2 regions of the Mycolicibacterium phocaicum genome follow, and region 1 is predicted to be linked to the other one. Evidence: predicted binding sites of a transcription regulator. Region 1 holds the regulator's gene; the other holds the start of a gene.
What was found. The regulator LexA, encoded in region 1, represses DNA repair genes until DNA is damaged. The targets are predictions, from matches to a motif close to CGAACANNTGTTCG.
Positions count from the first base shown of each region.

Region 2: G6N46_RS01035 (HNH endonuclease signature motif containing protein) is a predicted target of LexA. The motif match lies at 9,502-9,515, and genes of this name have one in related genera.

Region 1 is NZ_AP022616.1:1,261,635-1,273,617, forward strand. It holds gene G6N46_RS06145 (proteasome assembly chaperone family protein) at 1-79, shown strand, start outside; gene G6N46_RS06150 (alpha/beta fold hydrolase) at 124-1,146, shown strand; gene nrdR (transcriptional regulator NrdR) at 1,153-1,617, opposite strand; gene G6N46_RS06160 (LysM peptidoglycan-binding domain-containing protein) at 1,729-2,202, opposite strand; gene lexA (transcriptional repressor LexA) at 2,453-3,142, shown strand; gene G6N46_RS06170 (LGFP repeat-containing protein) at 3,209-5,443, opposite strand; gene G6N46_RS06175 (acyl-CoA dehydrogenase family protein) at 5,618-6,775, opposite strand; gene G6N46_RS06180 (DEAD/DEAH box helicase) at 6,872-8,239, opposite strand; gene G6N46_RS06185 (PE-PPE domain-containing protein) at 8,607-10,265, shown strand; gene hflX (GTPase HflX) at 10,267-11,679, opposite strand; gene dapF (diaminopimelate epimerase) at 11,707-11,983, opposite strand, start outside.
Region 2 is NZ_AP022616.1:202,493-214,475, forward strand. It holds gene G6N46_RS00985 (amidohydrolase) at 1-784, shown strand, start outside; gene G6N46_RS00990 (GNAT family N-acetyltransferase) at 895-1,728, shown strand; gene G6N46_RS00995 (lysophospholipid acyltransferase family protein) at 1,725-2,579, shown strand; gene G6N46_RS01000 (cysteine desulfurase family protein) at 2,613-3,800, shown strand; gene mnmA (tRNA 2-thiouridine(34) synthase MnmA) at 3,803-4,870, shown strand; gene G6N46_RS01010 (SRPBCC family protein) at 4,946-5,434, shown strand; gene G6N46_RS01015 (ArsR/SmtB family transcription factor) at 5,431-5,775, shown strand; gene G6N46_RS01020 (methionine synthase) at 5,786-6,796, shown strand; gene G6N46_RS01025 (hypothetical protein) at 6,913-7,608, shown strand; gene G6N46_RS01030 (4-coumarate--CoA ligase family protein) at 7,605-9,224, opposite strand; gene G6N46_RS01035 (HNH endonuclease signature motif containing protein) at 9,519-10,925, shown strand; gene G6N46_RS01040 (F420-dependent biliverdin reductase) at 11,153-11,566, opposite strand; gene G6N46_RS01045 (decaprenylphospho-beta-D-erythro-pentofuranosid-2-ulose 2-reductase) at 11,602-11,983, shown strand, end outside.

The DNA of each region.
Region 1 (11,983 bases):
CGAGCAGTTCCTCGCCGAACAGTCCGGCGACGGATTCTCCGATCCCCAGGCCGGCGACGACGGCACTGTCGGCGACTGACCACGCGGTCGGCTCCGCCGACACGATGGGAAGGAGCTGGGACGATGTCCGATGGGAAGCCCACCCTGCACTCGGTGCGCGACGTCACGCCGCGGCTGGAATACCGCACCATCCACGGTTACCGGCGGGCGTACCGGATAGCCGGTTCGGGACCGGCGATCCTGCTCATCCACGGCATCGGTGACAACTCCACCACCTGGGAGACCGTTCAGACGCGCCTCGCGCAGCGCTTCACCGTGATCGCCCCAGACCTGCTGGGTCACGGCCAGTCCGACAAACCGCGCGCCGACTACTCGGTGGCGGCGTACGCCAACGGCATGCGGGACCTGCTCAGCGTGCTGGACATCGAACGGGTAACGGTCGTCGGCCATTCGCTGGGCGGCGGCGTGGCCATGCAATTCGCCTATCAATTCCCGCAATTGATCGATCGCCTGGTGCTGGTGGGTGCCGGCGGCGTCACCCGCGACGTGAACATCGCGCTGCGGCTCGCGGCCCTGCCATTGGGCACCGAAGCGCTGGCGCTGTTGCGAATCCCGTTGGTGCTGCCCGCGCTTCAGCTCGCCGGACGTCTCGGCGGCGCGCTGCTCGGGTCGACCGGTCTGGGTCACGACCTGCCGAACATGCTGCGGATCCTCAACGACCTGCCCGAACCCAAGGCCTCGTCCGCCTTTGCCCGGACCCTGCGTGCGGTGGTCGACTGGCGGGGCCAGGTGGTCACGATGCTGGATCGATGTTATTTGACCGAAGCCATTCCGGTGCAATTGGTTTGGGGCACCCACGATGCCGTCATCCCGGCTGCTCATGGCGAGCTGGCCCATGCCGCGATGCCAGGTTCTCGGCTCGAGTTCTTCGACAACTCGGGCCATTTCCCATTTCATGACGATCCCGATCGGTTCGTGAAGCTCGTCGAGGAGTTCATCGACACCACCGCGCCGTCGGTGTACGACCGCGATGCCCTGCGCGGCCTACTGCAGACCGGCGTCACCGCGAAATCGATCGACGCCCCGCAGGATACGAAGTTCGCGGTGCTCGACGCGATGGAGACCGACGAACGCAGCGCGACCTAGCGGCAGTCAGCCCGACGACGTCACGCCGCGGTGCGCGCGCAGCGCCTCGATTTCGCGTTCGAAGTCCTCAGCGGACGAGAATGAGCGGTACACGGAGGCGAACCGCAGATAGGCGACCTCATCGAGGTCACGCAAAGGGCCGAGGATCGCCAGCCCGACCTCATGGCTCGGCACTTCGGGAGATCCGGTGGCCCGCACCGCATCTTCGACCTTCTGTGCCAACTGGTTCAGGGCATCGTCGTCGACCTGCCGACCCTGGCAGGCGCGCCGCACGCCCTTGATCACCTTGTCCCGGCTGAACGGTTCTGTGACGCCGCTGCGTTTGACCACCGCGACGACCGCAGTTTCCACCGTCGTGAACCGGCGGCCGCATTCCGGGCATGACCGGCGACGCCGAATCGCCTGCCCTTCATCAGCTTCCCGTGAATCGACCACACGCGAGTTCGGATGCCGGCAGAACGGACAGTGCATCACCGCTCCTTCGCCGCACCGACAATCGACCGTTTCGAACGGTCTTGAGCCTACCCGTGCCGCTCGGACGCGGCCGGGCGCCGTGCCGATCGAGGTGCGCACGGGCTGTCCTCAGCCGACCGGCGCGATCAGCGTCTGACCGGCGTTCAGTGCCACCGACGGCAGCTTGTTGAGCTCCTTGATGCGGTCGACGACGGCGCTGACGGGCGCGTCGGGCGCCACGCGCCGGGCGACCTGCTGAATGGACTCCCCGGTCTGCACCCGGACCACCGCGAGCTGTGCGGGCACCGAGGCCGCCGACGATGTCGGCTGGACAGCTTCGCCGAACTGCGCCACCAGGCCCAGCCACACCGTGATCCCGGCCGCGACCAGAGCCAGCATCACCGTGGTCAACGGCGTGATCGGGTTGCGACGGTGCGAGGCCCGGGAGGTCAGTACTCCCGTACCGCGGTGGCGGAAGGCCGCGCCCGCAGGACGGGAACCAGCCGGCCGCAGCCGGGCCTGGCGGTGCGGATTCACATCTCCACGCCGAGGCACGGTGCGGACGACGACGTCGGTCGGGTATTCGCGGGTGATGACGGTCATGTCGGTTCCTCTCAGGAGTTCGTACATAGGTTCGATCGCTCTTGTGTTCGACTATATCGCCCAAATGTTCGAAAGGTAGAACATGTGATCGAACTGTTGCGAACGATACGACGACCCACCGACAAGTTCCGTTCGCCGACTCCGCCGCCCCTTTCACGACGTCACGACGAGATCCGTCCGCGACACGCCGACCCGCCCGATCTCGAACACATGTTTGATGAATCGTCCGCACTGGGCTAGATTCGTCTGCATGAGCGACAGCACCGATACCCCGGACACCCAGCCAGGCGGACGGTCCAGCAGCCTCACCGAGCGCCAGCGGACCATCCTCGACGTCATCCGCACCTCGGTCACCACCCGCGGCTATCCGCCCAGCATCCGGGAGATCGGCGACGCCGTCGGCCTCACCTCGACCTCGTCGGTGGCCCACCAGCTGCGCACGCTGGAGAAGAAGGGCTACCTGCGCCGCGACCCGAACCGCCCGCGCGCCGTGGACGTGCGCGGTGCGGACGACTCGACGGGCGCCACCATCACAACCGATGTCTCCGGTTCGGACGCGCTGCCCGAACCGACGTTCGTGCCGGTGCTCGGCCGGATCGCCGCCGGCGGCCCGATCCTTGCCGAAGAGGCCGTCGAAGACGTCTTCCCGCTCCCCCGCGAACTCGTGGGTGAGGGCTCGTTGTTCCTTCTGAAGGTGGTCGGCGAGTCGATGATCGACGCCGCGATCTGCGACGGCGACTGGGTCGTCGTGCGGCAGCAGAACGTGGCCGACAACGGGGACATCGTCGCAGCGATGATCGACGGTGAGGCCACGGTGAAGACCTTCAAGCGCACCAAGGGCCAGGTGTGGCTGATGCCGCACAACCCGGCGTTCGACCCGATCCCGGGCAACGACGCGGTCGTCCTCGGCAAGGTCGTGACCGTCATCCGCAAGATTTGAGGGCTGCCAGACCTAGAGATGAGCCCCGCTGCAGTCGCTCGCAGCGGGGCTCAGTCATGACTCCGGTCAGCCGCGGATGAACCCGTTGGTGACCGCGAATTCCTCACTGGCAAACCAGATTTGGACGGGCGCTTCGTCATACCCGGGAGATCCCGGCACCCAGTACAAACCCGACTCGGTATTGGCCTTGATGCCGTAGCCCTCTGGCGGCTCCGCACCGGTCGCGACGCGGAACGACATCTGCGCGGTCTCGGGTTCCTCGGCCCCCAGCGCATGGTGCCGGCCGCTGGCCGGACCGGCCGCGACGGCGTCCTCCGCAGGCGCCTCGTCCACAGGAGCCTCGGCTGCCGGTTCCGCCTCCGAAACCTCCGGCGTCTCGGCCTCGGCCACCTGTTCCTCGGGCTCGGACGCACGCTCGTCAGCCTGGTCCTCGGTCTCCTGGTCCTCGGCCGGCGCAGCCCAGACACGGTCGGCGGGGTCCCGGGGCCGAAGTCCGGCGAAGCCCGCCAACCCGGCCGCGGTCAGGCCCGCCGCCGCGCCACCACGACGCAACGCATCCGGGAGTTGCACCGAGGCCGTCGGTTCGTCGGCGGGTTCGCGGTCGCCGTCGTCGCCGCTCGCCTGCGGCTCAGGCTCGTAGGGTTCGGCCGCGTCGACCGGCTCGGCGTCGAGCTCGGCTTGCGCCTCGGCATCGGCATCGGCGTCCGCCTCACCGTCGGCGGGCTCGTCGGCGGGCTGCTCGGCCGTGAAATCGGGGTACACCGTCGGCGCGGTGTCGATGACGTCCGGGTTGCTCTGGAACGCGGGCCCGCCGTGCGGGCCGTCGAACTGCTGGTCCTCGGCCGCGAACTCGTCGCCGTACTCACTGTCGACACCGCCGTCCGCATACTGCGGGTCGCCGTACTCCCCGTCGCCGAGCTCGTGGTCGTCGTAGTCGTACGCGTCCTGATCGTCGACGGCGTCCGGTCCGGCGTGCCGCCGGCGCCGCAGCAGCGACGCGATCACGATGCCGACCACGACGAGCAGCAGCGGGATGATCGCCAGCAACCACCACCAGTGGAACTGGTACCACTTGCCGGCCTCGTCGGACTGCGAGGTCACCCCGCCCGGCAGATCGACACTGGGTACCTGCAGGCCGCCCAACTGCGACGCCAGTTCTGCCGGCTCGGTGCTGAACGCACGGCTGGACTTGTTCCACGAGATCGAACCGCCCGTGAACTTCTGGCTGACGACGTCGCCGCTGACGGTCTGATCGGCGGTCGGCGCGCCGAGCTTGCCGGTCGCGCCACCGAGCTTGTCCCACGCCGCGTTCATCGCGCCGCGGACGACGAACGCGCCGTGCTCGGGCGTCCAGAAGATCGCCGGGTTGTCGGCGGCGGCGAACGTGGCGATGCGGCTCGTGGGCGAGATGCCGCCGTCGGTCTCGTTGCTCGCCGGGAATCCGAGATCGCCCTGCGGGCCGCCGGCCGCGCGGTATTTGGCCAGTACGTCGCCGGTGATCGCGTGCGCACCGGTCGCCGGTGAATAGAAGATGGTGCCGCCGGCGAAGTTCTGTGCCACGCCGTCGCCGACCTTGTACTGGGCACCCTGCTCGTCTCCGAGGGTGCCCTGCGGCCCGCCGGCTGCCCGTCGTGCGGCGGCGATGGCCGTCGTCGCGTCGCCCGGCACGTCGAGGCCGGTCAGCTGGCCGGCCAGGTCGGCCGGCGTGGTGGTGAACGCCTTGGTCTTGGCGTTCCAGCTCACCTCACCGCCGGTGAAGGGCTGGGTGACGACGTCGCCCTTCCAGGACTCGTCGGCCGTGGGTACGCCGAGGGTGCCGGCCGACCCGCCGAGCTTGTCCCAGGCGGCGTTGATGGCGCCGCGCACCACCCAGGCGCCGTTGTCGGGCGTCCAGAAGATGACCGGCTTGTCAGCGGCACTGAAGGTGCTGTTGCGGCTGTCAGTGGCCTTGCCCGCGCCCTCGTCGATGGTCGGGAAGCCGAGATCGCTGTCCGCGGCGCCGCCCAAGGCCTGGTACTTGTCGAGGATCGCGCCGTAAATGAGATGGGCGCCGGTGCCCTCGCTGAAATAGATCTTGCCGCCCGCGAAGTTCTGCGCAAAGCCCGCGCCGACCTGGTAGACGTCACCGTCCTTGGCACCCAGCTCACCCGTGTCACCGCCCGCGGCATCCCACGTGTGGGATATCGCCGCGTCGGCGTCGCTTTCCGGTGTCGCGTATGCCGTCGGAGCCATGAGCAATGCCACCGCGACAGAAAGGGCCCCGACACCAGCCCATCCGCCACGGGTTCGCAGCCCGGTCATCGAATTCCTCCCGCGGTCGGCAAAACTCCGGATACAAAATTCCGTCAGACAAACTCTCTTGATTGAGAGATTCTGTCAACTTTGCTTCAGTTCATGCCCATCGTGCGGGATATCGGGCGGTGACGCACCAGTGTGTCGCGCTTCGATATGCGAATAAATTCGCGCGGCAATTAGTTAAACGCCCAATCCGCGGCCGATGATCTCCTTCATGATCTCGGTGGTCCCGCCGTAGATGGTCTGGATGCGCGAGTCCAGGAATGCCCGCGCAATGGGATATTCGCGCATATAGCCGTAGCCGCCGTGCAGCTGCAGACACCGGTCGACCAGGCGAACCTGCGCCTCTGTGGAATACCATTTGGCCATCGCCGCCTGGTCGATTGTCAGCTTTCGATCGAGATGCAGGCGAATGAACTCATCGACCATGATTCGCACCGCCGTGGCCTCTGTCGCCAGTTCCGCCAACACGAATCGGCTGTTCTGGAAGCTGCCGATCGGCTTGCCGAACGCTTTACGCTCCTTGGCGTATTGCAATGTCGATTCCAGCACGGCCTCCATCGCCGCGGCAGCCATCACGGCGATGGAAATACGCTCCTGCGGCAGGTTCTGCATCAGATAGACGAACCCCATGCCCTCGACGCCCAGCAGGTTCTCGGCCGGGACTTTGACTTCGGTGAACGACAATTCCGCGGTGTCCTGCGCGTCGAGGCCGATCTTGTCGAGGTGACGGCCGCGCTCGAAACCCGCCATGCCGCGCTCGACCACCAGCAGGCTGAAGCCCTGCGCGCCCTTGTCCGGGTCGGTCTGAGCGACGACGATCACCAGGTCGGCGTGAATACCGTTGGTGATGAACGTCTTCGAGCCGTTGAGCACGTAGTGGTCGCCGTCTTTGACCGCACGGGTCTTGATGCCCTGCAAGTCACTACCGGTGCCCGGTTCGGTCATCGCGATGGCACAGATCAGTTCGCCGCTGCAGAAACCGGGCAGCCAGCGCTGCTTCTGCTCGTCGTTGGTCAGCTCGAGCAGGTACGGCGCGATGACGTCGTTCTGCAGCGTGAAGCCCAGACCGCTGTGTCGTCCCGCCGCGGTCTCCTCGCTGACGATGACGTTGTAGCGGAAGTCCGGGTTTCCGCCGCCGCCGTACTCCTCCGGCACGGCCATGCCGAGAAAACCCTGTTTACCCGCCTCGCGCCAGACCTCGCGGTCGACGATCTTGGCCTTCTCCCACTCCTCGCGGTAGGGCTCGGCATGGCGGTCGAGGAACGCGCGGTACGACTCCCGGAACAGCTCGTGCTCGGGTTCGAACAACGTGCGGTCGTACTTGATGACACCCATGTGAGACCTCCGGTACTGGATAAGTTTGCAACAACTTATCCCAACCGGGCGGTTGGTTGTGAGCGGGCCCACACCCGGCGCGTCGCCGGGTGGCGACTACCTCGCCTGGCTGCGGCCGGACTGCGAACGGCCCGGCTGCCCCTGCGAACGACCACCCTGGGTACGCCCGGGCGCCTGCAGCCCACCGCTCGAACGCCGGCGGCGGCGCTGCGCCTGCCCGGCGGTCGCCGTCTTGGCCGGACGGTTGCCGCCCCGGGGCGCGGGCGCCTCCTTGGGGGCCGGCGCGCGGTACGGCGCGATCTCTCCGACCAGCGCCTGCACCGACGCCGAATCGGCGACGACTTCCTGCGGCCGGGCCGTGATGCCGGCCTTGCGCAGCAGCTGCTGGGCATCCTTGCGCTGCTCCGGGAGCACCACGGTCACGACGTCGCCGGCGCTTCCGGCACGGGCCGTACGTCCCGAGCGGTGCAGGTACGCCTTGTGCTCGGCGGGCGGGTCCACGTGGACCACGAGCTCGACCTCGTCGACGTGCACACCGCGCGCGGCGATGTCGGTGGCGACGAGGACGCGCGCCTCTCCCGAGCTGAAAGCGGCGAGGTTGCGGTCCCGCGCGGGCTGGGACAGGTTGCCGTGCAGGTCGACCGACGGCACACCGGATTCGGTGAGCTGCCGGGCCAGCTTGCGAGCCTGGTGCTTGGTGCGCATGAACAGGATGCGCCGGCCGGTGCCGGACGCCAGCCGCTGCACCAGGTCGCGCTTCTCGGCGACACCGGCGACGTGGAACACGTGGTGCGTCATGGCCGGCGGCGGCGCATCGATCTCGTCGACCGAATGCGTGATGGGATCGGACAGGAAGCGCCGCACGAGCTTGTCGACGCCGTTGTCGAGCGTCGCGGAGAACAACATGCGCTGACCGCCGGCGGGAGTGGCCGCCAGAATCCGGGTGACGCCCGGCAGGAAGCCCAGGTCGGCCATGTGATCAGCCTCGTCCAGCACCGTGACCTGCACGGCGTCGAGGTTCACCAGCTTCTGCTTCATGAGGTCTTCGAGACGGCCCGGGCAGGCGATGACGATGTCCACGCCGCCGCGCAACGCGTCGACCTGACGGTTCTGCGAAACGCCACCGAAGATGGTGGTCACCTTGAGTCCCACAGCAGTGGCCAGCGGTTCGACGGTCGCGGCGATCTGGGTGGCCAGCTCGCGGGTCGGGGCCAGCACCAGGCCGGTGGGACGCGACGGACGTCGCGAGGCGCCGGCCAGCCGGGCCACCAGCGGAATGGAGAAGGCGAGCGTCTTACCGCTGCCCGTGCGGCCGCGGCCGAGGACGTCCCGGCCGGCCAGGGTGTCGGGCAGGGTGCTGACCTGGATGGGGAACGGCGCGGCGATGCCGCGGCCGGCGAGCGAGGCGACGAGCGCCTCGGGGACGCCGAGTTCAGCGAAGGACGACGATTGTTCTGCAGACATGGATGAGTACAGCCTTTCCGGCACGGAGGGTCGACAATGCCGGCGGCAGTATCGGTCGCCGCGAGAAGTGCTGGTGCAGATGGACTGACACGGCTCTCAGCCGTTCCACGACGTGATCAGTGGGCGTGTCCTGCGAAGGAGCGCAACTGATGTTGAGCCAGAGCTTAGTACCGAACATCGCCCGTCGCCGACCACGGCAATCGGTACGGCCGGCCGCGGGACGAAAAGCCCTGTCCCGCAAAGAGTATCGCAGTGGTGTGATTTCACCCACGATCTGCGCACTGCCATACCCAAGAATCGACACGCCCGACAAATTTTCGGCAAACACCCGGTCCCGGTCCGGTCACAGTGCGACGATGCGAAACAGGTGCCGATCATCGGATCGGCGACGTCGAAAGGGGGCGAGGCGATGCGCAACTTCGGACGCACCATCCCCGCAGCCGTGGCCGTGATGCTGACGGTGCTGAGCACGGTTCTGCTGGGCGTGGTCTCGATGGTGACGGCCGCGTTCACCCTCGCCGCGACCGCGCTGATCGTCCCGGGCACCGGCACCCCGAACGCGAATGTCGTTGCGGGATACAAGGAGAACGCGACCGACTACTACATCGCACCGTTCAACCTCAACGCACAACTCCAACCGGTGTGCACCAGCACCAACGGCTGCACACTGACGGGTATCAACTACCCGGCCCAGTTCTGGCCCATCCCGCTGCCCGGCTGGGGCGGCCTGTCCGGCGCAAAGTGGAACGACTCGACCGGTCAGGGCATCCTTGCGCTGGATACTCAGCTGCAGCTGGCACTGCCGGCGGCGACACCCCAGAACCCGGTCATCATTTTCGGCTACTCCCAGGGCGGCAACATCGTGAGCCGCGAGAAGGCCACGCTGTCGGGACTGACCGACGCGCAGAAGGCCTCGTTGGCCTTCGTCATGATCGGCAACACCAACCGGCCCAACGGCGGTCTGTTCGAGCGACTGGCCTTCCTCGGCACGGTGCCGATCCTGGATGTCACCTTCGGTCTGCCGGCACCGACCAACACCGGCATCAAGACCACCGACATCGCCTTCGAGTACGACGGCGTGTCCGACTTCCCGCTGTACCCGATCAACCTGCTCGCCGACCTCAACGCCATCGCCGGTTTCTGGTACACCCACGGCACCTACCTGGCGCCCAACGAGAACAGCGATCCCGGTGAGATCCCCGACCTCGAGTACACGCCCGCAGAGCTCGACGCCGCGTTGAAGGACCCGGCGAACCAGACCGTGTACGGCGACACCACCTATATCACCATCCCGACCAAGACCCTGCCGATCGTGCGGCCGTTCCTGGAGTTCGGCGGCTTCACCCACACCAGCTTCATCATCAAGCCGATCGTCGACCTGGTCTCCCCCGTGCTGCGGGTGCTCATCGACACCGGCTATGACCGCAGCCTGAGCCCGGGCGTCCCGGCGCCGTTCCGGTTGATCCCGCTGATCAACCCGATCACGCTGACGGTGGACCTGATCAACGCCGCGGGCGAGGGTGTCAAGGCCGCGATCAGCGACATCACCGGCGGCAAGGTGCAGCTTCCCATCGCCGCGACCACCCCGACCCCCGCGCCGGCGACGGTCGCGGCCCTGTCCGGCTCGACCGCACCGAAGGCGGTTTCCGCCACCCCGACCGGTGACACCAAGCTCGCGCCCGTGACTGCTCCGAAGCTCTCGACCACCCCGGACACCAAGGACACCGACACCAAGGACGGCGACACGAAGATCACGGCCGTCAAGGACACCGACACCAAGACCCCGGACACCAAGGTGACGGATCCAAAGACCACCGACACCACCGGCCCGAAGCAGGACCCGAAGCCCGGCACCGACCCGGCCAAGGACGGTCAGACCGGCGCCACCGACAAGACCAATGACAAGACCGGCGACAAGACCACCGATAAGACCAAGAAGCCGAAGAAGGACAAGAAGGTCAAGGCCCCCAAGGCCGTGAAGCCGGCCGCCGACAAGGCCGACAAGCCGGCCAAGGCCGCCGCGTGAACTAGGCGGTGACGAACTCGCCGAGGCTGGCGGCCAGCGCCATCGGCACCCAGCCCTTGATCCGGGTGCCGTCGGTGGTGTGCTCGGTGGCCTCGACACGACCTTCGGCGTGGACACGAGCCACGAGGTCACCGCGGTCGTAGGGAATGGTCACGTCGACGGCGGCGTCGGTCGGCTCGACCAGCTCGCACATGCGCATCCGTAGCCGGTCCAGCCCCTCACCGGTGTGCGCCGACACGAACACGGCGTCCGGCAACGCGCGCCGCAGGTGGGCCAGCGCCAGATCGCCGGCGGCGTCGATCTTGTTGACCACCAACAGCTCTCGCGGGGCGGCGATGTCGTACTCGGCGACGACTTCCCCGACGACCGTGCGGACCGCGTTGATCTGCGCCAGCGGATCGGCGTCGGAGCCGTCGACGACGTGGACGAGCAGGTCGGCGTCGACGACCTCCTCCAGCGTCGACCGGAACGCCTCGACCAGCTGCGTCGGCAGGTGCCGCACGAACCCGACGGTGTCGGTCAGGGTGAACGGCCGGCCGTCGTCGAGCTGGCCCCGGCGCGTGGTGGGTTCGAGGGTGGCGAACAGCGCGTTCTGCACCAGCACGCCGGCGCCGGTGAGGGCGTTGAGCAGGCTGGACTTGCCGGCGTTGGTGTAGCCGACGATCGCGACGGACGGGGTGTCGCTGGCCCGGCGGCTGTGCCGCTGGGTGTCGCGAATCTTCTTCATGTCCTTGATCTCGCGGCGCAGCTTGGCCATCCGCTCACGGATCCGCCGCCGGTCGGTCTCGATCTTGGTTTCACCGGGGCCACGGGTACCCACGCCGCCGCCGGCGCCACCGGCACGACCACCGGCCTGCCGGGACATCGACTCACCCCAGCCGCGCAGCCGCGGCAGCATGTACTCCATCTGGGCCAGCGACACCTGGGCCTTGCCTTCGCGGCTGGTGGCGTGCTGGGCGAAGATGTCGAGGATCAGCGCGGTGCGGTCGATGACCTTGACCTTCACCACTTTTTCCAGCGAGTTCAGCTGGGCGGGGCTCAGTTCACCGTCGCAGATGACGGTGTCGGCGCCGGTGGCGAGCACGATCTCACGCAGCTCCAGGGCCTTCCCGGAGCCGATGTAGGTCGAGGCGTCCGGCTTGTCACGGCGCTGGATCAGGCCTTCGAGCACCTCGGAACCCGCGGTCTCGGCGAGCGCGGCCAGTTCGGCGAGGCTGTTGTCGGCGTCGGCCGACGTGCCGTCGGTCCACACGCCGACCAGCACCACACGTTCGAGGCGCAGCTGGCGGTATTCGACTTCGGAGATGTCGGCCAGTTCGGTCGACAGGCCGGCAACGCGGCGCAGTGCCGCGCGGTCTTCGAGCGCCAGTTCACCGACGCTGGGGGTGTTGTCAGGATCGAAAGGAGAGGTCATAGGTAGTTATCGATGGTGCCCGCAAAGTCAGCGGGACGCATCTGAATTTCCTTCGTTCTCGTGCCACCATTCGGCGGCGAGTTCACCGTGCGCCAGCAGCACCGACGGCCCGCGCAGGAAGCTGGTGTCCTCGGTGATGGTCACGCTGACCTCGCCGCCGGGGATCACCACCCGCAGGCTGCCGGTGTCGGCGCCGATGTGGTTCAGTGCTGCCAACGTGGCAGCGACGGTTCCGGTTCCGCAGGAGCGGGTTTCGCCCACGCCCCGCTCGTGCACCCGCATCGCGACGACCCCGTTGGCGGGC
Region 2 (11,983 bases), 1.1 Mb from region 1:
ACTGTCCGGGCCGTGGCTGCGCATCACCGGCATCAAGATCCTGGTCGACGGCGTCATCGACAGCTGTACCGCCGCGATGAAAGAGCCGTACGCCGACGGCAGCCATCCCGGCCCCATCTGGGATCTGGAAGCACTCGCGCCGGTGGTGGCCGCCGCCGATGCCGCGGGACTGCAGGTGGCCATGCACGCCATCGGTGACGAAGCCTCTGACATCGCGCTGTCGGCGCTGGAGCACGCGATCGAGGTGAACGGGCCGCGGGACCGCAGGCATCGCATCGAGCATCTGGAGACCGTCACCGAGGCCAACGTCGCGCGGCTGGCCCGGCTCGGTGTCATCGCTTCCATGCAGCCCGTCCACGCCGACCCCGCCATCGCCGACAACTGGCGGGCCATGCTGGGTGACCACCGGGCCGATCGGGGGTTCCCGTGGCCTGAATTCACTTCTGCCGGTGCGACATTGGCGTTCGGCTCGGATGCGCCGACCGCGCCGTACCCGCCGCTGCCCAACATGTTCGTCGCGACCACGCGGCGGTCCGCGTCCGATCCGGCCCTGGCAGCGCACCTGCCGCAGTATGCGTTGCCGTTGGCCGAGGCGCTGGCACACGGAACGCGTGACGCCGCCTACTCATGCCGGTGGGAGGACGTGACGGGCCGGCTGGTCGCCGGGCATGCGGCCGATTTCGTTGTGCTGGATCGCGATCCGTTCACCGTCGGTGTCGATGCGTTATTGACGGCCCGCGTGCGGACGACGGTGATGGCGGGCCGCGAGCATCACGTGGGCTGAGGGCATTTCAGACCCCAGATCACGGTGAAAGCCAACCGTTTCGCAACCGGTCATCAACGCGTTACGTGATTGATGCCGCCGCGCTGATCGGCTCCGTCACCGTGCTGAGCATGAGCACTAGTTCTGTACTCATCGCCCCCGACGACACTGCTGCTTCGACCGACACCCCGAGGTACACCCTCCTGTTGTCGGCCGATCCCGAACACATCGACGCCGCGCAGCGGCTTCGTCACCACGTGTTCACCTCCGAGCCGGGTTACACCCTCACCGACGACAGCCCCGGATTCGAAAGCGGCCGCGACGCCGACCGATTCGACGAGTTCTGCGACCACCTGCTGGTCCGCGAGGACCACACCGGCGAGTACGTCGGCTGCTACCGCATGCTGCCGCCGCCCGGCGCCATCGCCGCCGGCGGACTGTATACCGCAACGGAATTCGACGTCACCGCGCTCGACCGCCTGCGCCCGTCGCTGGTGGAGATGGGCCGCGCCGTGGTCCGCGCCGACCACCGCAACGGCGCCGTCGTGCTGCTGATGTGGGGCGGCATCCTGGCCTACCTGGACCACAGCGGCTACGACTACGTCACCGGCTGCGTGTCGGTGCCCATCCAGGGCAGCCCCGACGAGCCACCGGCCACCCAGATTCGCGGCGTGCGCGACTTCGTCAACAAGCGGCACGCCTCCGAGTACAAGGTGCGGCCGTACCGCCCGGTGATCATCGACGGCAAGTTGCTCGACGACATCGAGCCGCCGGCCCGGGTGACCGTGCCGCCGTTGATGCGCGGCTACCTGCGCCTCGGCGCCAAGGTGTGCGGTGACCCGGCCTACGACCCGGACTTCGGTGTCGGCGACTTCCCGGCCCTGCTGGACAAGCGCGAAGCCGACGTTCGGTACCTGACCCGGCTGCGGTCGGCGGCCGCGGCGACCGACAAGGCCGCCCAGTGACAACGCCCGTGACACCGCAGGAGCACGCCTGGCTGCCGAAGGCGTCGTGCGACACCAGCTGCATCCGGGTCGATGCCGTGCACGTCAGCCGCCCGATCGTCGTGGTGCTGCGCACGACCGTCCGGCTGATCATGACGATGCTGCTGCTGCCCGCGCTGCCGCTGCTGGCGGTACCGCTGCCCGGCAAGTCCCGCATCCAGCGGATGTACTGCCGCCTGATGCTGCGGTGCCTGGGCGTGCGGATCACCGTCTCCGGTGGCCCCATCCGCAACCTGAGCGGCGTCCTGGTGGTCGCCGGGCACGTGTCGTGGGTGGACATCTTCGCCATCGGCGCGGTCATGCCCGGCTCGTTCGTGGCCCGCGCCGACCTCATCGAGTGGCCGGCCCTGGGCTTCGTGGCCCGGCTGCTGAAGGTCATCCCGATCGACCGGCACAGCCTGCGTCGCCTGCCCGACGTCGTCCGCACCGTCGGGGACCGGCTCACCGCAGGTCAGACGGTCGTCGCGTTCCCCGAGGGCACCACGTGGTGCGGGCTGGGGCACGGCACGTTCGCCCCGGCCATGTTCCAGGCCGCCATCGACACCGGTCGCCCCGTGCAGCCGCTGCAGCTGACCTACCGGCACCCGGGCGGCGCGCAGTCGACCATCCCGGCGTTCATCGGCGACGATTCGCTGCTGACGTCCATCAAGCGCGTCGTCACCGCCAAGCTGACGGTGTGCCACATGCAGGTGCAGTCGCTGCAGCTGCCCGGCACCGACCGCCGGGATCTGGCCGCCCGGTGCCAGGCTGCGGTGCACCAGGTGGGTCCGCTGCCCGTCGCCGCTGTTCACGGGCACGTGCTGGCAGCCTGACCGGTTTGGCCTGGCCGGTATCCTGGACAGGCCATGAGCCCCGCATACCTGGACCACGCCGCCACGACCCCGATGCACCCCGCTGCCATCGAGGCGATGACGGCGGTCCTGGCGGCAGGCGGCAACGCGTCCTCGTTGCACACCTCCGGCCGGGCAGCCCGGCGCCGGATGGAGGAGGCCCGCGAGTCCCTGGCCCAGCAGTTGGGTGCCCGGCCCTCCGAGGTGATCTTCACCGCGGGTGGCACCGAGAGCGACAACCTGGCCGTCAAGGGCATCTTCTGGGCCCGCCGGGGCAGCTGCCCGGGACACCGTCGGATTGTCGTGTCGCCCGTCGAACACCACGCGGTACTCGATGCCGTCGAGTGGTTGGTCGAGCACGAGGGTGCAGAGGTGACGTGGCTGCACGTGGACAGTTCGGGTGCCGCCTCCGCGGAAGCCCTGCGTGAGATTCTCGAAACCCATGACGACGTCGCGCTGATCAGCGTGATGTGGGCCAACAACGAGGTCGGCACCATCCAGCCGGTCGCCGAATTGGCAGCTGTCGCAGCTGAATTCGGTGTGCCCATCCACAGTGACGCGATCCAGGCGGTCGGTGCCGTGCCGGTCGATTTCGCGGCGAGTGGGCTGTCCGCCATGAGTGTGGCGGCACACAAGTTCGGCGGCCCGACCGGGGTCGGGGCGCTACTGCTGCGCCGGGATGTCGCCTGCGTGCCGCTGCTGCACGGTGGTGGTCAGGAACGTGACGTGCGTTCGGGCACGCCGGATGTCGCGGGGGCGGTGGCCATGGCTGCCGCAGCGCGCGTCGCGGTCGAGGGCCTGGACGCTTACCGCATCCGGATCGGCGCCCTGCGGGACCGCCTGGTCGACGGCGTGCTGTCCGGCATCGACGACGTGGTGCTCAACGGCGGCACCGGCGAGGATCGGCTCCCGGGCAACGCGCACTTCACTTTTCGCGGCTGCGAGGGCGATGCCCTGCTGATGCTGCTGGACGCCAAGGGCGTCGAGTGTTCGACGGGTTCGGCCTGCACCGCCGGCGTCGCACAGCCGTCACATGTGTTGATCGCGATGGGTGCCGATCCGGCGAGCGCCCGCGGATCACTCCGATTTTCATTGGGGCACACCAGTTCTGACGCCGACGTCGATGCCGCGCTGGCCGTGCTGCCGGCCGCGGTCGAGCGGGCCCGTCAGGCCGCACTGGCCAGTGCCGGGTTGGGAAGGTAGTCATGCGGGTTCTGGTAGCGATGAGCGGGGGAGTGGACTCCTCGGTGGCCGCGGCGCGCATGGTCGACGCGGGCCATGACGTGGTGGGCGTGCACCTGGCGCTGTCCACCGCGCCCGGCACCCTGCGCACCGGGTCACGCGGCTGCTGCTCCAAAGAGGACGCCGGGGATGCCCGCCGGGTCGCGGACATCCTCGAAATCCCTTTCTACGTATGGGATTTCGCGGACCGCTTCAAGGAAGACGTCATCGACGACTTCGTCGAGTCGTACGCCCGTGGCGAGACGCCGAACCCCTGCGTGCGCTGCAACGAGAAGATCAAGTTCTCGGCGCTGTCGGCCCGGGCGCTGGCGCTGGGATTCGACGCCGTGGCGACCGGGCACTACGCGCGACTGGAGGACGGCCGGCTGCGTCGTGCCGTCGACGCCGACAAGGACCAGTCGTATGTGCTCGGCGTGCTGACCGCCGAGCAGCTCAGCCACGCACTGTTCCCGATCGGCGACACCCCCAAGCCGCAGATTCGTCAGGAGGCCGCCGAGCGTGGGCTGGCGGTCGCCGACAAGCCGGACAGTCACGACATCTGCTTCATCCCGTCGGGTGACACCCGGGCCTTCCTCGGCGCGCGCATCGGCATCCGGCCGGGCGCGGTCGTCGATGCCGGCGGCACGAAGCTCGCCGAGCATGACGGCGTGCACGGGTTCACCATCGGTCAGCGCAAGGGGCTGGGCATCGCGGGTCCGGGGCCGGACGGCCTGCCGCGCTATGTCACGGGTATCGACGCCGAGACCGGGACCGTGCATGTCGGTGGGGTGGAGGATCTCGAGATTCACGCGCTGACGGGCGAGCGTCCGGTGTTCACCTCCGGTGTGGCGCCCGAGGGTCCGGTCGAGTGCCTGATTCAGGTGCGGGCGCACGGGGGTCTGGCGGATGCGGTCGCCGAGTTCCGGGACGGCGTGCTCGATGTGCAGCTGCGCACGCCGCTGCGCGGTGTCGCCCCAGGTCAGACCATGGTGCTGTATCGGCGTGACCCGGACGGTGACGAGGTCATCGGCAGCGCCACGATCGCGCGCTGACCCCTTCAAAAGCAACCAAAAGGTTGCGCTTGGCGCTGGTGCGTCGTAGCGTAAAAGGCAACCAGGAGGTTGCTTATGAATTCCGATCGCATCGAAAAAGAAGTCACCCTGCGTGCCCCGCTGGGCCGCGTGTGGCGCGCCATCTCCAACGCCGATGAGTTCGGTCGCTGGTTCGGCGTGCGCTTCGACGGCCCGTTCGTCGCGGGCCAGTCGGTGACCGGCGTGATCACCCCGACCGAGGTCGACGACGAGGTCGCCGCCGCGCAGGAACCGCACGCGGGGAAGTTGTCCGTCTGGCACATCGTCGCGGTGGAGCCGTCGCGCCGACTGGCATTCCGCTGGCATCCGTACGCCGTCGAACCCGGCGCCGACTACGACGCCGAGCCGACCACGCTGGTCGAGTTCACCCTGACCGAGACCGCAGACGGCGTGCTGCTGCAGATCGTCGAATCCGGGTTCGACAGCATCCCGGCCGACCGTCGCGCGGCGGCGTTCGAGGCCAACAGCGGCGGTTGGGAAGCCCAGACGAAACTGGTACGCAAGTACCTGGACGAGCTCGTGTGAGTACCGCCGTGGAGGCCCGGGCGCCGCTGTTCGACGCGCTCGGCGACGCCAACCGGCTGCGCATCGTCGTACGCCTCTGTGAGGCCGGTCCGTGCTCGACTTCGCAAGTGACACAGGTGATCCCGGTGACCCGGCAGGCGGCCACCAAACATCTGCTGTTGCTGGAGGCGGTGGGGTTGGTGACCAGCAGTCGGCACGGGCGTGAGCGCATCTGGCGGATCCAGCCGGACCCGCTCGCCGAGGCCAGCGAGTATCTGATTGCGCTGTCGAAGCGGTGGGACCGCGCCCTGGACCGGCTGCGGAGCTACGTGGAAGAGGGGTCCGGGGAAGCCATCGAATAGTGTTGGCGGCGTGACTGTTTTCGCTCAGGCAACCGGTATCGGCTCGTGGCCGGGGACGGTCGCCCGGGAAGCGGCGGCGGTCGTGGTCGGTGAGCTGCCCGCCCTGCCGCATCTGGTGGAGCTGCCGGCGCGTGGCATCGGCGCCGACATCATCGGACGGGCGGGCGCACTGCTCGTCGACATCGGCATCGATACCGTCCCCCGCGGTTACCGCATTGCACCCGGCCGCAGTGCCGTCGTGCGCCGCGCCACGGGCCTGCTCGACGAGGATGTCGACGCGCTCGAGGAGGCGTGGGAGAAGTCCGGCTTGCGCGGGACGGGACGGACCATCAAGGTGCAGGTCCCGGGTCCGCTGACGCTGGCGGCCGAACTCGAGTTGTCCGGCGGCCACCGGGCAATCACCGATCCGGGCGCCCTGCGGGACCTGACGGGTTCGCTCGCCGAGGGCGTCGCGCACCATCGCGCCGAGGTTGCGCGCCGCTGTGACGCCGAGGTGGTGGTGCAGTTCGACGAACCGGCGTTGCCCGCAGCCCTGGCCGGGCGGCTTACCGGGGTGACCCGGATGTCGCCGGTGGCGCCGGTTGACGCGCTACTGGCCGCGAGTCTGCTCGACGAGTGCATCGCGACGGTCGGCGGACCGGCGAGCATTCATGTCTGTGCCACTGAGGTGCCGTGGAAAACCCTGGCGCGCACCGCTTTCAGTGCCATTTCCGTCGACGTGACCAAGCTGATCGCGGCCGACCTGGATGGCATCGGTGAGTGGGTCGAGGCGGGCCGGACGATCATGCTGGGGGTCGTGCCGGGCGTGGCACCCGACCGCCCGGTGCCGGTCGAGACCGTGGCCGCCGCGGCCGCGAGCGTCACCGACCGGCTCGGGTTTCCCCGGACGGTGCTGCGCGAGCGCGTCGGCCTCACGCCCTCCTGCGGCCTGGCCGGCGCCACAGAGAAGTGGGCCCGTACGGCGCTGACCGTGCTCCGCAAGGCCGCCGACGGCATTGCTCAGGACCCGGATGCGGCGTGAGTTCTGCCGTGTCCAGCGAACCGCGGAAATCGTCAATCTCGGCGCGGTGACGTGCCATGATGAAGGTCCAGAGTGCGCTGCGGGGTGCCACTCAGCGGAAGTGATCGGGGGCGGACGTGCGCCGTGACGATGCGCTGCTGACGGTCGCCAGCCTTTCGGTCGCGGCGTTTCTGGCGCTGGCCGGTCCCTCGCCGGCCGTCGCGGCCGCGGACCCCGGCGGGTCTCACGGCAATGGCGGGAACGGTAAGTCGGGGAGTTCCCAAGGCGGCTCCTCCCGCGGCAATCCCGGCAACGGCAATTCCGGCAACGGCGGCTCCGCGACGCGCGGCAATCCCGCCGGCAATTCGTCGGTGTCTGGCCAGACCAACTCCGGCAGTTCGTCGAACGGCAAGGGCGGCGGCAATGGAAATGGCAATGGAAACGGCAACGGAAACGGCGCGAACGCCCAGTCGAACAGAGGTTCCGACGGCCCCGATGCCGCGCCCCTCACGCCACCCAACGCGATGGTGCCCGTCGTCGTAGCCGAACAGCACACCGGTACGACGGCAGGACGTTCGTGGTGGGCGGCGCCGGCGGCGGCCCCACTGGCCGTCGAGATGCATGCGCCGGCCGCGCCGCGCATGGAGGGCGACGCGGATCTGCTGGCGGCCGACCACACCGGTATCCCGGTATGGGCCGCCGCCGAGCCGGTCGGGTTGCGGGGCGACCTGTTCGGGCTGGCGGGCTTGGTGTTGATGCCGCTCATCGGGCTCGCGGTCGGCTATCGCCAGGCCCGGGCCGCGCGCGACATCGGCCAGACGCTGCCGGGCTAGACCTCGCGGATGTCGCGCAGTTCGCGGCGCAGAATCTTGCCCGCCGCGGACTTCGGGATCGCATCGATGAACGCGACCCGCCGGACCTTCTTGTACGGCGCCACCTGACCGGCGACGAAATCCATGATCTCGTCGCCCGTCAACGCCGACTCCGGTTGCAGCACCACGAACGCCTTGGGTACTTCCTCGCCCGATTCCGGATCGCGCACCCCGACCACTGCCGTATCGGCGATACCGGGGTGCGTCAGCAGCACGGCCTCGAGTTCGGCCGGCGGTACCTGGTAGCCCTTGTACTTGATGAGTTCCTTGAGCCGGTCGACGATGTAGATGCAGCCGCTGGCGTCGACCCGGGCCAGGTCACCGGTATGCAGGAAGCCGTCGGCGTCGATGGTCTCGCTCGTGGCGGCGTCGTTGTTGAGGTACCCGGCCATGACGTTGGGGCCCCGGAAACACAGTTCGCCGACCTCGCTGAGGCCGTGCTCGGGTCGGCCGATCTCGGCTCCCGTATCGGGGTCGACGATCTTGCTGACGGCGTTCGGCACGGTCCAGCCGCACGAGCTCAACGGTGCGACGGCGCCGACGAGTTCGCGGCCGCCGTCGAACGGCATGCAGTGGCTCACCGGGCTCAGCTCACTCATGCCGTAGCCCTGCACGATGGGACAGCCGAGGCGGTCGGAGACCGCCATCCCGAGGTCGTCATCGAGCGGCGCGGCGCCCGACATCAGGCCCTTCAGCGAATCGAGCCGGTAGGAGTCGACCATCGGATGCTTCGCCAGGGCCACCGCGACGGGCGGCGCGATGAACGCGAACGTGCACTTGTGGTCCTGGATGGTCTTGAGAAAGAGCGCCAGGTCGAAGCTCGGCATGATGACCAGCCGGGCCCGGGCGTGCAGCACCGAGTTGAGCAACACCGTCATGCCGTAGATGTGGAAGAACGGCAGCACCGCGAGCACGCGGTCCTCGGGGATCAGGCCCTGGATGGGCCGAATCTGCGCCACATTCGCCGCCAGATTCTGGTGGGTCAGCATGACGCCCTTGGGATTTCCCGTGGTACCCGAGCTGTAGGGCAGGGCCGCCAGGTGCGTGGCCGGGTCGAAGCTGACCTGCGGCGCGGGCGACGCCGCCTCCAGCAGTTCGGCGGCATTCGGATGGCCGTCGGCCGCCGTGCCGGGACCGTCGAGCACGACGACACGATCGGCGGGCAGCCCAACCTCGGCGGCGGCCTGCAGCGCCTGCGGCGCCAGCGACGTGACGGTGATCAGCATGGCCGCACGGGAGTCGGTCAGTTGTTTGGCGATGTCCTTGGCCGTGAACAGCGCGTTGATCGTGGTGGCGGTGGCGCCGGACCGCAGGATGCCGTGGAAGGCGATGGCAAACGCGGCACTGTTGGGTGCCAGCAGGCCGACCACGTCGCCGACGCCCAGACCACGGGCGGCCAGCGCGCCGGCGAAGGCCTCGATCCGGGTGATGAGCTCGCGGTAGGTGTACTCGGCACCGGTCGCGACCTCGGTGATCGCGATGCGATCGGCATCCTGTTCGGCCAGCGAACCGAAGATGTACTCGTAGACGGCCGACGTCGGGATCTGGACCTCGGGGAAAGGGCTCGCGATAGTCATGGCGTCTTAGATCGAACCATGCCGGGGTGACGTGCGTCATGCCGGTTGGTTGCCGTTGTCAGGCCGGTTGGCGGGCCGCGTTACATGTCGTCGGCCATGCGCAACGCACCCGTCGGGCACGCCGCCACGGCGCGTCCATTTCGCTGACCGGACGCCGGCCGGCGGCCAGTTCATGCTGTTCTGAACGGCCACCGCGAGAAAAACTTTGGTCACTTTGTTTGCGCTGGTCACAGTGGGTAACTGGTGTCACACGTGCCGCGGTTTCTTGTCGGTGCTTCGAACTATTGTTCGATTATGGGGTTGACCGATCCGGCTGTCATCGAGGAGGCGTACGCCGCGTACGAGGCTTCGCAGGCTCGGCTCGCGTCCCTGGATTACAGCGGGCTGCCCATCAAAACGTTGTTGGCGTTGCAGTCGCGCCGCGAAACCCTGAAGTGCGCGGCCGAGGCGGTCGATCAGCAGATTCTGGCCGCCGCCCAAACTCAGGCCACCGCTAAAGAGATCGGGGCCAAGAATTGGCCTGAGGTGTTGCATATCCGGCTCCGCGTCAGCCGCGAGGAGGCGCGTCGCCGGGTTCGGGACTGTGACCATCTGGGTCCGCGGTCGGCGATCACCGGGGAGGCGTTGGGCCCGGTGTGGGAGCTGGTGGCCGCCGCGCTGGCTGAGGGTGCGATCAACAGTGAGCACGTGCAGGTGATCACCTGGTTTTTCCAGAAGCTGCCGCTGTGGGCGGCCGACCCGATCACCGTCGCCCAGTGCGAGAAGGATTTGGTGGCCGGCGCCCGGGTCAAAACCCCTGAAGAGCTTCGGCGTGCGGCCGCGGATTTGTTGTACCGGCTGGATCAGGACGGTCCCGAACCCGATGACGCCGAACGTGACCGCAAACGGGGCATCGCCCACGGTAAGCAACGCGCCGATGGCACCAGCGAGGTGTCCGGCACGATGACCCCCGAGGCTCGGGCGTATTGGGATGCGATCTACGACAAGTACGCCGCGCCCGGGATGTGCAACCCGGCTGATGAGACGCCCTGCTACTCGGGGACACCGACGGCCGAGCAGATCGCGAACGACACCCGCACCCTGGCGCAGCGTCAGCATGATGCGCAGATGTGGGTGGCCCGCATGGCCCTGACCTCGGGCATGTTGGGCGAGCACAACGGGCTCCCCGTCGCGGTGGTTGCCACCTGCACCGTCGCCGACCTGGAAAAGCGCACCGGGATGGCTGTGACCCACACCGGGACGAAGCTGCCGGTGAAGGATTTGGTGCGGATGGCCGCACAGGGGTCGGACAACTACCTCGCGGTGTTTGATGACCACACCGGCCAGCCGCTGTATCTGGGTCGGGCGGCGCGCACCGCCAGCGCCGCGCAGCGGCTGGCCCTGTTCGCCCGGGACCTGGGTTGCACCAAACCCAACTGCACCGCCCCGGCCTCGCGCAGCCAGGCCCATCACATCACCAACTGGCGCGAGGACGGCCTGACCAATGTTGACGCCATGACCCTGGCCTGTGGCTGTGATAACCGGCTGGTCGACACCGGCGGCTGGAGCACCACCATGGGCCCCGACGGCCGCACCCACTGGACCCCACCACCACTGCTCGATGTCGGCCAACCAAGGACGAATCAGTACCACCGCCCGACGCTCTACCCGGCCGAGGGCGAAGGCGGCGGCGATGGCGAAACCGACAGTCCCGCAAGCTGATCCAGCGCCAACGGCGCCGGAACGCCACGCCGACCAACCGCGGCGGCGGTACCGCACGCCCCGCGGCACCACGCGCCGCGGGATCTGCACGCCTGGCCGTAGCCGACCGCGGATCGGCCCACTCCGCCGCCCCGAGCCGTTATCCGCAGAGCGATTGAGTGTCAGATGGTGGGAGTCGAACCGTCACCACGATCAGCAGGTCGCCGGAGAAGAACCTGAAAAGTTGACTAAGCCTCGCCGCGGTCCAGCAGCTCACTTGAGCCGAGGACACGCTCGACCCGGACCTCGATCACGACGCGACGGGGATTCACCCGCGGGGTGCGGTAGCGCTGGGCGTAGCGCAGCTCGGCGTCGCGGACGTCGTCGGCGTCGTTGCTGACGGTCGACTTGCCTTCCAGGGACAGCCAGCGGGCGCCGTCGACCTGGCTCAGCACGGCGACGCCACGCTGGGCCGCGTTGAGGGCCTTCTGGGAACCGCCGGTGGTGATGACACGCGCGATGTGGGTCTTCGGGTCGAAGGTGAATCCGACAGCCACGACGTGCGGGGAGTTGTCCGACCGCAGGGTGGTCAGCATGGCCAGATGACGCTCGGTGAGGAATGCCAGCGCGTCACTGGTGAGCCGTGTCGTTGCCTTCGCCATCGTGATCAAAAGTAGCGCAGGTGATAATCGCAGCCGTGAACGACACGGCGGAGACCAGTAGCGAGGTGGTCGTCATCTTCGGCGGCCGCAGCGAAATCGGCCTGGAACTGGCCGTCCGGCTCGCGCCGGGCAACACGGTGGTGCTCGCCGCGCGCCGGGCCGACCAGCTGACCGGCGAGGCGCAGGCTGTCCGCGCGGCAGGCGCCGCCGACGTGCGGACCTGCGAGTTCGACGCCGACGACCTGACGTCGCACGCCGCGCTGGTCAACGCGATCGAAGCCGAACACGGGCCCATCGGCACCGCGGTCCTGGCCTTCGGTGTCCTCGGGGACCAGGCGCGCGCCGAGGACGACGCGGCGCACGCGGTGGCCGTCGTACACACCGACTACGTGGCCCAGGTGAACTTGCTGACGCTGC